Regions from separate parts of the Flavobacterium xizangense genome, predicted to be linked through region 2. Evidence: riboswitches for the same ligand, from Rfam matches in the RefSeq annotation. Region 2 holds a riboswitch; the other holds the start of a gene.
What was found. A riboswitch is a leader RNA that binds a small molecule or an ion and turns the genes downstream of it on or off. The one in region 2 is predicted to bind S-adenosylmethionine.
Positions count from the first base shown of each region.

Region 1: another riboswitch for S-adenosylmethionine. It lies ahead of ACWA1B_RS05890 (redoxin domain-containing protein); the one in region 2 lies ahead of ACWA1B_RS04745 (alpha/beta fold hydrolase).

Region 1 is NZ_JBSIPG010000002.1:88,295-95,921, forward strand. Features, by position in the region: gene metN (methionine ABC transporter ATP-binding protein MetN) at 1-525, opposite strand, end outside; gene ACWA1B_RS05885 (aminotransferase class V-fold PLP-dependent enzyme) at 929-2,413, opposite strand; gene ACWA1B_RS05890 (redoxin domain-containing protein) at 2,456-3,454, opposite strand; SAM riboswitch class I at 3,739-3,839, opposite strand; gene ACWA1B_RS05895 (NAD(P)H-dependent flavin oxidoreductase) at 4,231-5,316, opposite strand; gene ACWA1B_RS05900 (nuclear transport factor 2 family protein) at 5,334-5,783, opposite strand; gene ACWA1B_RS05905 (SDR family NAD(P)-dependent oxidoreductase) at 5,789-6,520, opposite strand; gene ACWA1B_RS05910 (tautomerase family protein) at 6,526-6,744, opposite strand; gene ACWA1B_RS05915 (YceI family protein) at 6,749-7,303, opposite strand.
Region 2 is NZ_JBSIPG010000001.1:1,119,451-1,127,077, forward strand. Features, by position in the region: gene ACWA1B_RS04730 (O-acetylhomoserine aminocarboxypropyltransferase/cysteine synthase family protein) at 1-824, shown strand, start outside; gene ACWA1B_RS04735 (homoserine dehydrogenase family protein) at 1,072-2,160, shown strand; gene ACWA1B_RS04740 (hypothetical protein) at 2,720-2,920, shown strand; SAM riboswitch class I at 3,109-3,217, shown strand; gene ACWA1B_RS04745 (alpha/beta fold hydrolase) at 3,297-4,280, shown strand; gene thrA (bifunctional aspartate kinase/homoserine dehydrogenase I) at 4,282-6,696, shown strand; gene ACWA1B_RS04755 (OsmC family protein) at 6,766-7,191, shown strand; gene ACWA1B_RS04760 (trans-sulfuration enzyme family protein) at 7,331-7,627, shown strand, end outside.

The sequences.
Region 1 (7,627 bases), on a different contig from region 2:
TGTTGCGGGATCTAAAGCGCTCGTCGCCTCATCACACAATAATACTTTTGGATTATTAGCCAAAGTTCTCGCAATCGCGACTCTTTGTTTTTGTCCACCAGAAAGACTTGCTGGATAATCGTTTGCTTTTTCAGCCAAACCTACTAATTGCAACAATTCTAAAACACGTGTTTTGATTTCGCTTTTTGAAGTTCCAGCCAATTCTAACGGAAAAGCAACATTCTCGAAAACAGTTCTTGAAGAAAGCAAATTGAAATGCTGAAAAATCATTCCGATTTGTCTTCTTTCAATTGCTAACGCTCTGTTTGAAAGTTGCATCAACGGTTTTCCATCCACAATAATTTCTCCTGAAGTTGGTCTTTCCAACAAATTCACACATCGGATCAAAGTACTTTTTCCAGCACCCGAAGTTCCAATAACACCAAAAATTTTCCCCTGCGGAACTCTCAACGAGACATCAGACAAAGCAGTAACAACTCTGTCTTTCTGATGAAAAGTTTTGGTTACATTTTTTAATTCAATCATTTTTCAATCAAGGTTAAAAACAAAAAAGCCTTTCAAATGTTCGTGAAAGGCTTTTTGAAATAAATAATATCATTTTATATCGAAGCCAGCTCAATAAATCGCATTACAATAACACAGCACATCATACTGCTGTTATAATAATTCTTCATATTCTGGTCATTTTTTCTCATAGCGATTGCAAATTTAAGTAGTAATTTCCAATTTTAGTACAAAAATCATTAAAACTTTTATTTTCCTATCAAAATAATAGACTAAATTATTTTAAACACATAGAATCATAGTTTAGCTTTATGTTAAAGGCATTTGATTTGTCAAAATAAAAATAGCTATGTGTAAGAAACTAGTTTTTATCTACTTAACTTCTCAAACATTAAAAACTCTATGTCTATAAGTGTTAAAACAATTAACTCAATCTAAACCAATCGTTCACTTCTCTCGAAATGGTATCTTTTATTTCAGGATTTTCAAATTCATTTGTTGCAGGGTTATACACGTAATCTTTCTCCCATTCTTTATAATACAAAGCCACTTGCTTAATCGCATCGCAAATAAATAAAAGTTCTTCATCTGTAGTAATTGGATGAAGTGACAAACGCACCCAACCTGGTTTACTGGTTTGATTTTTATCCAATAATTCATTGGTAATCAAGTTAGAACGTTTTTCATCAATATTGAACAGATAATGCGCATAAGTACTCGCACACGACCAGCCACCGCGAACCTGAATTCCGAAACGATCATTTAAAAGTCTTACGATTAAATTGTAATGAATATCTTCGATCACAAAAGAAACACAACCAATACGCTTGCTTTTTAAGTCTCCTAAAATAGATAGACCTTGTATTTTTTGAAGTTTAGAAAAACAAACCTCTACTAATTCTTTCTCTCTTTTTGCAATCTGCTCGACTCCCATTTTTTCTTTTAATTCTATTGCCAAAGCAGTTCGAATCACTTGCAAAAATCCCGGAGTTCCGCCGTCTTCTCTTACTTCAATTATGTCACTGTATGAATATTTCCCTAACGGATTTGTCCATTTTACATTTCCTCCGCCCGGATTATCAGGAAAATCAGATTGGTATAATTTTTCATTAAAAACCAAAATACCGCAAGTTCCTGGTCCGCCCAAAAATTTGTGAGGCGAAAAGAAAATCGCATCCAATTGCTGTTCTGGATCTTTTGGATGCATATCGATTTTGACGTAAGGTGCCGAAGCGGCAAAATCTACAAAACACAATCCACCGTTTTGATGCATGATTTTGGCTAATTCATAATAAGGTGTAATAATTCCAGTAACGTTTGAGCATGCCGTAAAAGAACCGATTTTTACACTTCTGTCAGCGTATTTTTTTATTTCTGAAGAAAGAATTTCCGGATCGACTAAGTTGTTTTCATCCGGAGGCAGAATCACAACATCAGCATTAGTTTCATACCAGGAAACCTGATTCGAATGATGCTCCATGTGTGTGATAAAAACAACAGGTTTATCATTTGCATTTTCTTTTTGATGATTCTTTCTCAAACCGATAATACGCTGCAATTTCGACAAAGCAGCAGTCATTCCGGTTCCGGTTGTCACTAAAACATCAGCTTCATTTGCATTAACCGACTTTTTAATAATATCCCTTGCTCTTTGATAAGCATAAGTCGAAGCTTTTCCGGTTTGACTTGAAAACGAATGCGTATTGGCAATCATCGGACCAACTTTATTGAGCATAATATCTTCGATCGGGACGTATAATCTTCCACTTGCAACCCAATCTGCGTAAAGCAAATTTTGTTTTCCGTAAACCGATTCGAAAATATGATCAATTCCTAATGTGTTTTCTCTAAACTTATTAAAGTAACACTCAGACTCTGTTGGTTTTGTTGTTGGCTCAATAGCATTCATTTCCCTATCATTTTTAAATTAACAAATTGTATTATCGATTGATTAGTTGTTGCTGACTTTTTTATCTAAAAGCGATTTCAAAGTAGATTGCAACTCTTCTCCATGAAGATTTTTAGCTATAATTGTTCCTTTAGAATCCACTAAGTAATTCGCCGGAATGGCTCTTACTCCATATAATTTTGCAACTGCGCTGTTCCAGAAAAGCAAATCAGAAACGTGCGTCCATGTTAGTTTATCGTCCTGAATTCCTTTAATCCAGTTTTCTTTCTTTTTGTCTAAAGAAACGGCAATTATATTAAATCCTTTATCGTGAAATTCTTTGTAAGCTGCTACAATATTTGGATTTTCTCTTCGGCATGGACCACACCAAGAAGCCCAAAAATCAACTAAAGTGTAACCTTTCAGGTTTTCAGAAAAATGAACCGGTTTTCCTTCTGTATCATTGGCTGTAAAATCTGGCGCTTTTTTACCAACCGCTAATCCGTCTAATACAATAGCCAAATCTTTTAGTTCTTTCACATAAGTAATATTCTGAAGACTTTTATCCAATAAAGCAATATTTTGAGTGATTTGTTCCGGAGTCAATCGATACGACCAGTTTCTATACAAAACATAAGCTGAAACAATCGATTTTGGGTTTTCAGTAATGAATTTGCTGATTTCTACATCTTTTGATTTTTTATACGTTTCAAACAAATCTTGCGCAGCAGAACCTTCAACAACTGAATTTGTATAATACTTTTTCGGACTTAATTTAACTGTAATTGGCCCTTTCTCAAGAAAAATATACAATGGAGAATCTGCAGTATTTACGCTTAAACCGTATAATTCTGGTGTTTTTACTTTTGTTTTAAAACTAAAATTTCCATCTTTTACTTTTACCGAATCAATTGTGGTAAACATTTTATTATGAAACTTTTGCAAATACACATATTGTGCAACGGTATCGACAACAGTTCCTTTTAACTGCAAATTGCTTTCTTGCGCCTGAATTTGGATTGTTCCAAAAAATAAAGCAAAACCTAATAGTATTTTTTTCATTTGTTTTTGATTTTTAGTGATTACTAAGTTTATGATGATTTTTGAATTGTGTTTTTAAATTGAAAAAAAGAATTCCTGTGCCAATCCTGAAAGACTTGGCAAAACTTGTTTTAAAAGAAAAATGAAAATCTAAAACCTTTGCATTCGGAAAACTTCAATATTATTTTCTTGAATGAACAAATTGAAACGATCAGAATCGGCGTGTAATAGAACTGATTTGGTTTTCATTTTTTTTAAATAAATTTTAATACTGATGATCTCATTCAGATTTGTTTTAGAAATCTTTCTTATCTGTCCCGCAAGGCGGGAAGGATTTAGCACCTTGTTTAGCAACAGGTTGCTAAGACTTCACAGGGCCTACTCCCTCAGTCTTTCTGGATAAGTATCATTACAGAAATATTCTGCGTTACAAATATATATTAATTCTACCGAATTAGTCAAGTTTAAAATTACTTTTTTTGAATTTTATTTTAAAATAAGTGAACTTAACTCAATAATAAACTCAAAAACAATGATTTATACAATATTAAAATTGAATTGCTACGCATTCAATTAAGCCTGTTTTAAGGTTTATAGTTCAAAAAAGACATAAAAAAAACTCATTCCGCTTCTGAAATGAGCTTTAATCCTTTTCTATTCCTAATACTATATTGCCCCGATGGGACTAAAACTTTAACTTTATAATTCTTTCTACAAATATAACACTCCTATGGAGTTGACTGTACAGCCTTGTAAAGGCGTAATATTTATAGCGAAATATTCATTCTTAATTGAATTTAAAATTTCAATTCATCAAAATAAGCTGTTGTTTCTTCAATCAAAGAATGCATCAACTCCTCTGCCCTTCTGTGTTTTAGAATTGGCGAAATCTGTCCGCCCCAAAAAAGTATCATATCCCATTTTTCCTGATCCAATGCCGCTTTTCGCAAATGCGACATAAAAGTAGTCTGCAACGGAAACGGTAGAACAGCTGCTTCTTTTCCCATAATTTCTTTTGCAATTCGGCTTGTGATACCACGACCTAGTCTTCCTGTATAAGCGCGTGATAAAGTGGTATATTTTGATGCATCTGAAAATAACATCTCTCTGTGAATTGGCAATGCGTTTGATTCTTCGGTGGCTAAAAATGCGGTTCCCAGCTGCGCGGCGCTTGCTCCTAAAGCTAATGCTGCGGCAATTCCTTTTCCGTTTGCAATTCCGCCTGCAGCAATAACAGGCACTTTTACTTTTTCTCTAATTAATTGCAATAAAACAAAAGTTCCAGTTACGGAAGATTCGGCAGAAGCCAAAAATGAAGGTCGGTGCCCTCCTGCTTCAAAACCTGATGCGATAATCATATCGACGCCGGCATTTTCTAAAAATATAGCTTCGTCCAGAGTTGTTGCGGCGCCAACGGTTACAATTCCTAATTTTTTACATTGTTCCAAAATAGCTGTAGAAAGCGTTCCAAACATAAAACTAAAAACCTTCGGACGAATATCCAGAACGACTTGCAGCTGATTTTCAAATCGGGATTGAAAGGACGCCGGTTTTTCTGGCAACGGAATTCCGACTTCATCAAAATAAGGTTTAAACAATTCTTTTGCTTTATTATATTGTTCGTCTGTGATTCCACTCGGATCCATATCAGAATCCGAAACCCAAAGATTTAAATTGTAAGGTTTATTGGTTAAAGCTTTTATCTGTTTGTCAGCTTCATAAATCTCCTGTGGGCTCATGGTATACGCACCATATCCTCCTAAACCGCCAGCGTTTGAAACGGCCGCAGTAAGTTCAGGCGTTGACAGATTTCCGCCAAATGGCCCCTGCATAATTGGATATTTGATTCCTAATAATTCTGAAGCTTTTGTATTGTACCACATCGCTTTAAAATTTAAAATTATTCACTTACATCAGTTAGCATTTTGTTGACAATAAGCCATTTTCCATTGATCTTATGGAAAGATAAAAAATCACGATAATTAAAATCGTACATTTTCACATTTAGTTCTGCAACAGCGATTGAATTTACGACTTTTATATTCAAAATTTCACCTTTAAAAGGTTTTCCTGAATCTTTTGGACTTTGTCTGTTTTTTACGCCATCTAAATAAAGATCGGCAGTTTTAAAATACGGCTGACCTTTTACATCTCCAAAAACAAAACTTCCCGGATAAAAAATACTTCCCAAAAGCAACACATCGCCTTCATAAATTCCTTTAAAATAATAGTTTTCAACCGTAGCTCTTATCGCTGCAATTTCGGTCTGATTTTCCATTTTGATCGTATTTTGAGCTTTTATGCCCTGAAAAATCCAGAGCATAAAAGCAGTTAATAAAATAGTTTTCATTTTAATTATAAGTTGTGCCCTGCTGCTTTTCCACCGTCAACATTGATAATGGCACCGGTAATAAAATTACTTTTGGCAACAGTGTACACCATTTCGGCAACATCGTCAATTTCTCCAACTCGATTTAGTAAGTGTAAACCAGCAGACGCATCAGCATTATCACCGTGCATTGGCGTTCTGATTACTCCTGGAGCAACTGTATTGAAACGAATGTTTTGTTTACCAAATTCTGCCGCTAATTGAACTGTAATAGCGTGAATAGCTCCTTTACTTGCTATTGGCGCCGAAGCCGGCCATCCGCCCAAACCGTGATTTACAAGTGGTGTTCCAATATTAATTACAACACCACCTTTTTGTTCCAGCATTTGAGGAACCACAGCCTGAGTTGTGAAATACGTTCCTTTTAAGTTGGTTGTCAAAAATTTATCTAAATAAGCTTCATCAACTTCCAAAAAGGGTTTGCTGTCAAAGATTCCGGCATTGTTAACTAAAATATCAACTGAACCGAATTTTTCAATTGCAATTTTTACTAATTGTTCCCCTGTTTGTTTGTTGCTGATATCTCCGGCATACATTGCCAAATTATCGCCTCCGCCAAATTCATTAAAAGCATTTTCTAATGACGCTGGTGTTACCGAATTGATGACAACATTATCTCCTCTGTCCAAAAAGTATTTTGCGATTCCTTTTCCTATGCCAGATGCTGCTCCAGTAACGATTATAGTTTGTTTTTTCATGATATTTATTTTTTATCGGCTGTGATGCCTTTTTCTCTTAATACGGATACTTGTTCTCCTGCGTAACCCCAATCATCTAATTCAACTTCCTGAATTACAACATGAGTCAAATGCGGATCTTTGTTTAAAACATCAGTAATCAAATTGGTTATTCCGCTTATTAATTTCTGTTTTTGCTCGCGTGTTACACCTTCGCGAGTCAATTCTAATTTTACGTAAGGCATGGCTTTAGTTTTTAGATTGTTCTGAAAAAATGGCTTCAGCAGTGATATTAAAATCCAATTCGAAGTCATTGTAAATTAAAGTGTCTCCCAAATCTTTGAAGAAATTTCCTGAACGGAATTTGATATCGTATTTGGTGCGGTCAATAATCAATTTACCAGTAAGTGCAATTGCATTTCTATTGTTTTCTAACGTTGCTTCAAAACCTGCAACATGAGTAATATCTTTTATGGTAAGATTACCTTCAAGATAAAAAGTGCTGTCTGATAATTCTTTTACAGAAAGAACATCAAAAGTTGCAGTTGGAAATTTTTCGATTGAGAAAAAATCATCTGAGGCAAGATGACCTCCGAATTGTGTGTTTGTTGCCGGATCTGTTACATCCAGAATTTTAATAGAAGCGGTATCAATTACAACTTTCCCGCCTTTTACTTTTCCATCTTGTAAGATGAAATTACCTTCTTTGATACCAATTGTACCATTATGTGCTCCGGTTACTTTTCTTCCGGTCCATTCTACGTTGCTGTTTGAGCTTACGATTTTATAATTTGTTGTTTCCATTGTGATTGTATTTAAGTGTATTTAAAATTACAGTACAAAGGAACGACGACTATGGAAATGGGTTACGTGACCTACATCACATTCTTTTTTTTAAGGTTCTAAGGGGCTAAGATTCTAAGGTGCTAAGGTTTTCTAACGCAATAAAACTAAAACATAGACAGTGGTTTCAACCGTTGGAACGCAACGATTTTCGACTATTTTTGTCATCCCGAGGAACGAGGGATCTCCGCGAGTAACTCGACAAAGATTGGTGATTTTGCATGAGGAGCTTCTTGCGGAGATCCCTCGTTCCTCGGGATGACAAACTACAAGAAAAAACAGGAA
Region 2 (7,627 bases):
ATGTCTTGGATCTAAAAGGAATTTCGGCGGAAGCCAAAGCATTCAAAGTGCCTTTTATAGTAGATAATACAGTTGCGACACCTTATTTATTAAACCCTATTAAATATGGTGCCGATATTGTGATTCATTCCTTAACAAAATATATTGCCGGAAACGGAACGTCATTAGGAGGTGCTATTATTGATGCCGGAACTTTTGACTGGTCTAACGGAAAATTCCCTGAATTTACAGAACCTTCCGCAGGATATCACGGATTAGTATATCATGAAGCTTTAGGAAATGCAGCCTTTATTGCAAAAGCACGAATTGAAGGTTTGCGTGATTTTGGCGCAGCTTTGAGTCCGTTTAATGCTTTTCAGATTATTCAGGGATTGGAAACGTTGCCAATCCGAATTAAAAAACACAGCGAAAATGCTTTGGCCTTGGCTGAATGGCTTGAAAAACAAGATGAGGTAGTTTGGGTAAATTATCCAGGTTTGAAATCCAATAAATATTATGATTTAGCGAAGGAATATCTTCCTGAAGGACAAAGCGGTATTATCACTTTTGGATTAAAAGGCGGTTTTGATGCGGCGAAAAAAGTGGTAGATGAAACCAAATTGTTCTCATTATTAGCCAATATTGGCGACACAAAATCATTGATTATACATCCAGCAAGCACAACGCACCAGCAATTGTCTGAGGAAGATCAATTGGTAACGGGTGTTTCTAAAGATTTAGTCCGACTTTCTGTTGGAATCGAGGATATTGAAGATTTAATCGCCGATTTAAAAGCGGTTTTTGAAAGCGTGACATTAGCGCAATACAGTATCAATAAAAATTAGGTTTTTTTGTTTTTTGTTTGAAAAATTGCCTTTAGCGGTGTGGTGCCGCTAAGGGTGATTTTTTATGAAAAAAGATTTCAAAATAAAATTTTAACCATATAAGTAATAAAATTTCATTCAATAGAGACGCACCGCAGTGCGTCTAACGCGAAACACGAGATGTCTATACTATAAACGTTGCTATTAAATGAAATTATATTACTTATATGGTTCAATAAAATTAGATATGTTTTAAAAAATTAAAATTATGTCAAAGCTTAAAATAAATATTATTCTTTTTGGGATTGGAAATATCGGAAGCACACTGATCAATCAGATTATTGAAAGTCAGGAATTTTTTCTGCAAAGTAAAAATGTCGATTTTCATTTTCCGATAATAACGAATTCAACCGTTGCTTTTTTCGAAAAAGAAGGCGTGGGGTATTCATGGGAAACCAATTTCAGAGAATTAGCCGTGCCTTTCAGAGTGGAAGATATTATAGCATTTGCAAAAGAAAACGAATTCGAAAATTTAATAGCCGTTGATGCTACTGCGAGCGACGAACTAATAAGTCATTACAATACATTGATCGAAAACGGATTTAATATTGTTGCGGTAAATAAGAAAGCCAATACACTCCCAATAGATCTTTATAAACAGCTGAGAGAAAATCTAAAAAAATACGACAAAGAGTTTTTGTATGAAACATCGGTTGATACAGGATTTCCGGTTTTGCAGACCTTGAGAGATTTGTATTATTCGGGCGAAAAAATCACGAAGATCAGAGGCGTTTTTTCAGATCATTTAAGTTATGTATTTAACCGATTTTCGGCTGAAGAAAATTCTTTTTCGTCAATTTTGAAAGATGCCAGCCTTCTTGGATTAATGCGTTCGACTTTTAAAGAAGATTTATCAGGAAATGATACCGCTAGAAAATTGCTGATCCTGACCCGTGAAATCGGAAAAGAATTTGAATTATCGGATATAAAAATCAATTCGATAATAAGAGAAGAACATCTGGAAAAAAATGGAATACTAAATAAGGAGGCAGTCGATCGATCGTATAAAATTGCAAAAATCACTCAAGCAGAAAATCATGTTTTGCGATATGTGGGCGAATTTGATGTCGAAAAAAATACTTTGGAAGTAAAATTGGTTTCTGAACCTGTAACATCTGCAATTGGACAATTAAAAGGAGCAGATGCGATTTTCGAAATTTATACCCAATCTTATGCAGATGTTCCAATTGTTATACAAGGAGCGTCACCATGTAAACAAGCAATTTCGAGAGGAATTATAACCGATATTTTAAAAGTAGCTGACAAAATTAAAAATAAAGAAGCAGTCTGGCTATAAGTGGTTTTTTAATATTAAGAAAAAAAGTTCTTTGACAGATTGAAACAGAAAAAGTTAGTTTATTTTTTGTAAGACAATACTGTATTTTTATTGAATCTTGATTTTGTAAGATGTTTTTTGACGATAAAAAGATGTTTTTTAACGTTTTTTTAGAAAAATTAGGCTTTTGTAACTTGGAATATTAAAAAAAAAGTTGCAAATTTGTAAGACAAGTAAGATCTGTTAAAAAACAGATGTTTAAATGTTAAATAAATGATTTATCGCTTTTAGATCTTAATCAAATCTGAAAGCTTATTAAGAGAATTAAATGCAAGAATTTTTTAAAATAAAAGTCAAATCACAGATGAATAAATCCCTACAGATGAACAAGATGTTTAACGTCGCACGTATTTGTGTACGCGTCTGTTGATACTAAAAGTATATATAAGTTCTATAAAAACTTAGACCCTTTTGGTATTAAAAATCCAAAAGGGTTTTTTTATTCATCTTGGTTAACATAACAAAAAATTAAAGAAAAAGTAAATATTATAAAACGCAAACTAACTTAAACTTAAATATCATGAGCACATTAAACTACTTAAGAAAAAAAATCTCAACTTTCAAAAACATCAAAAATGAAAGAAACAATCCGCCGCCAACAAATGAATTAATTCATCCAAGCTTCGGAATAACAGAAACGGATAAAAAAGAAGTTAAAAAAGAACCAAATTCTTTATTGTTTTTGATGTATTCAAAAGAAAATGAAACGCTTTTTATCTAAATCAAAAAGCATCATAAAATAGGGTAAAACCCGCTTAATTTTACTGGGCAATTTGTTCGGTAATTTTTTGCGTATAATAAATTCTGATTGAAGTATGTTTAAGAAATTGAGGAATCAGTTTCGATAAAATTTGTTTGTTTAAGAAATTAGTAGTTAATTTGCATCTTTAAGTTCAAAAACGTATTGAAATGTTATAAAGAAAGGAGGAGGGATTAGACCCGATGAATCCTTAGCAACCCTTCGTTAATTCGAAGAAGGTGCTGCATTCTACCACGCCCAAACGTGGAAAGATAACAACAAGAATTTTTCTAGTTTCAAACTCTAGACTTTCTTTCTAATATTTCCACATACAAATCAATAATAAAAAGATTTGAAATTGGAAAATATACCAAATCCCATCATAATTAATAATTTCATCACAGAGAGTGGTGCGCTATTTTCATCATTACCGTTAAGTTTTACGCTTTCTGGTTTGCCTTTGCATACCGCTCCAATTGTTTTGGTTAATCATGCTTTGACAGGAAATGCACAAGTAACCGGCGAAAACGGCTGGTGGAATGATTTGATTGGTGACAACAAAACAATCGACACAAATAAATATACTGTTCTGGCATTTAATGTTCCAGGAAATGGTAGCGATTCGTTTATAATCGAAAATTATCAGGATTTTACAGCCAGAGATATCGCGAGAATTTTTATCAAAGGTTTAAAAGCGTTGAATATCGAACAAGTGTTTGCTATAATTGGTGGTTCTGTTGGAGGCGGAATTGCTTGGGAAATTCTGGCATTGGAACCAAACATCACAGAACATTTAATTCCGATTGCAACCGACTGGAAATCCACCGACTGGATGATTGCAAATTGTTACCTGCAGGAACAAATTTTGAACAATTCGTCCAGACCAGTTGAAGATGCCAGAATTCATGCCATGCTTTGTTACAGATCTCCAGAATCATTCAAAGCGAAATTTAAGCGAACTGTTCATTCTGAACTTTCCATTTTTAATATCGAAAGCTGGCTGGCGCATCACGGAAATAAATTGCAAAAACGTTATCAATTATCGTCGTACAAATTGATGAACCAATTGCTGAAAACCATAGATATTACGAGAAATAGTGAGGATTTCGAGACTTTAATATCAAAATCAAACGCAGCGATTCATATTGTTGCAATCAATTCAGATTTGTTTTTTACACCACAAGAAAATCTGGAAACTTATAATGAATTAAAAAAGTTTAAAGAAAATGTTTTTTACAGCGAAATTGATTCGGTTCACGGACATGACGCTTTTTTAATCGAGTACAAACAATTAGATCATTTACTTGCCGATATTTTTAAGGCAGAAACAATAGCAAAATAAAATGAAAGTATTAAAATTTGGAGGTAAATCGTTATCAAACGGAGAAGGACTAAACAAAGTAGTTTCAATCATTTCAGATAAAGTAAATCAAGGCGAAAAAATTGCCGTAGTCGTTTCTGCGCGTGGTAACGCGACAGATGAATTAGAAGATATTTTAAGAATTGCCGCTAAAAACGGAAATTATAAACCACTTTTAGAAAGTTTTAAAGCGTATCAAACCTCAGACTATGGTCAGGTCGATTTATCTGAAGAATTCAATATTCTGGATAAACTTTTCGAAGGCGTTAGTTTGATTGGCGATTATAGCAACAAAATCAAAGATCAGATTTTGTCGAAAGGTGAATTGCTTTCGGCTAAATTATTGACTTCAATTTTACTTGAAAAAGGAATTCCGGCCAATTTTGTTGATACTAGAGAATTGTTAAAAACCGATTCAAAATTTGGTGATGCTCAGCCTTTGGAACAACTTTCAAAGAAAAACGTAATCAATTATTTTAAGCTTCATAACGGCGAAACTGTAAATATTGTTACAGGTTTCATTGGTTCAAATAACAACAACGACACTACAACTTTAGGAAGAAACGGAAGTAATTACACAGCTTCGTTAATTGCAAATTATTTAGATGCTGAAGAATTGCAGAATTTTACGCACGTTGACGGAATTTATACGGCAAACCCAGATTTAGTTGCCGATGCTAAAAAAATCGAATATTTATCGTTTAACGAAGCGAATGAATTAGCGAATTTTGGAGCAACAATTCTACATGCTAAGACTATTATTCCTTTATTGGAAAAAAATATTCCGCTTCGTATTTTAAATACGTTTAATCATGAAAATCACGGAACTCTAATCACTTCAAATTCTCAAAAAGAAGGAATTAAAACGCTTTCTGTTTTAGAAAATGTTTCTTTAGTAAATCTTGAAGGACGCGGATTGCTTGGAAAAGCCGGAGTTGATGCCAGAATTTTCAAAGTAATGGGTGATCACAACATCAGCGTAAGTATAATTTCGCAAGGTTCTTCAGAAAGAGGAATTGGTTTAGTTGTAGCCAAAGACAAAGCTACCCTTGCAATGGTTGAGCTAGAAAAAGAGTTTGAAAATGACTTTTATTCTAAAGATGTAAACCAAATTACGGTTACGGATAATGTTTCTGTAATTTCGATTATCGGGCAGGATTTAAGTACTTTCCACAAGCCTTACACAGCTTTAATTAAAAATAAAATAGTTCCGATTTTATTCAACAACACGGTTACAGGTAAAAATGTGAGTTTGGTTGTTAAAAAAGAAGAACTAAATAAAGCTTTAAACGTAATTCACGGAGAAATCTTCGGAGTTTCTAAAAAAATCAACATTGCGATTTTCGGACACGGATTAGTTGGAGGAACGCTGATTAATCAAATTTTAGAATCGGCGGCAGCGATTGAAAAACGTAAAGATATTAAGCTGAACGTTTTTGCAATTGCAAACTCTAAAAAGCTTTTATTAAACAGAAATGGCGTAACTTCAAGCTGGAAAAACGATATTCAGACAAAAGGTGAAGAATATTCAATCAATGATATTATTGCGTATGCAAATGAGCATCATTTAGAGAATTTAATTGCAATTGATAATACGGCAAGTGCATCATTCGTAGAAAACTATATTCCGCTTGTTGAAAGCAGTTTTGATTTGATTTCTTCAAATAAAGTGGCTAATACATTAACGTATGGTTTTTATAAAGAATTGAGAAAAGCTTTGGCAGAAAATCAAAAGAATTATTTATATGAAACCAATGTTGGTGCAGGTTTACCATTAATTGATACGATTAAATTACTGCATCTTTCTGGTGAAAACATCACAAAAATTAAAGGAGTTTTCTCTGGAACATTAAGTTATTTATTCAATAATTTCTCTGCAAAAGATGCTCCGTTCAGCGAAATTCTGCAGGAAGCAATCGATAACGGATATACAGAACCAGATCCGCGTGAGGATTTATGCGGAAATGATGTAGGAAGAAAACTATTGATCTTGGCAAGAGAATTAGATTTGCAAAATGAGTTTGAAGAAATCTCAATTCAGAATTTAATTCCCGAACATTTACGCGATGGAAATGTTTCTGATTTCTTAACGAAATTAAAAGAATTCGACCCAATTTATGAGAAAATAAAAGCAGATCAACAACCAAATCACGTTTTAAGATACATTGGAGAATTGTCTGGTGATTTGCAGAATGATAAAGGAAATCTAGAAGTAAAATTAGTTTCAGTACCAAAAGATACTGCATTAGGCGGATTAAAAGGTTCAGATTCTTTCTTCGAAATTTACACAGAATCTTACGGAGATCGTCCAATCGTTATTCAGGGAGCCGGTGCAGGTTCTGCGGTAACAGCGCGAGGAGTTTTTGGGGATATTTTGAGATTGTCTGATAAAGGGTAAAAGAATTTTAGATTTTAGAGTTCAGATTTTAGATTTGAATTCAAACAAAAACAAAAAAATAACAACACAATGAAAGTAACTTTAAACAGAGTAAATGACGCATTTCATTTCAAAGTAAAAAATGAACGTGGACATGTAGTTGACGTTGACAGCAGAGCTGAATTTGGCGGAAGCGATTTAGGCGCAAGCCCGATGGAATTGGTTTTAATGGGCGTTGCAGGATGTAGCGCAATTGATATGATTTCGATTTTGAAAAAACAGCGTCAGGAAATCACTTCTTTTAACGCTGAGGTTGAAGGAACACGCGTTCAGATTGAAGAAGCAAAACCTTTTAAAGAAATCGATGTGGTTTTTTATTTAGAAGGAGAAATCAATCCTGAAAAAGCAAAAAAAGCAGCACAACTTTCTTTCGAGAAATACTGCTCCGTTGCAAAAACAGTTGAACCAACAGCTACAATCAAATACAGAGTTGTTTTGAACAACGAAGCTTTATAAATTAGATAATTAGTCAATTAGATAATCAGAAAATGCTCAGATTGCGCATAAATAATTGACTTGTTTTAGTTTAGATTTCAGCTTTTAAAACCTGAAACTTTAAACTTTAAACTTTAAACAAAAAACAAAAAACAACACAATGAACACAGAAGAATTTGGTTTTGAAACACAGGCCATTAGAACACAATTAGAAAGATCTCAATATTTAGAACATTCGGTGCCTTTGTACCTATCGTCAAGCTTTGTTTTTGAAGATGCCGAAGATATGAGAGCTTCTTTTACAGAAGAAAAAGAAAGAAATATTTACAGCCGTTTCAGTAATCCAAATACGACTGAATTTGTGGAAAAAATCTGCAAAATGGAAGGTGCTGAATCTGGTTATGCATTTGCAACCGGAATGGCAGCGGTATATTCTACTTTTGCCGGATTATTAAAT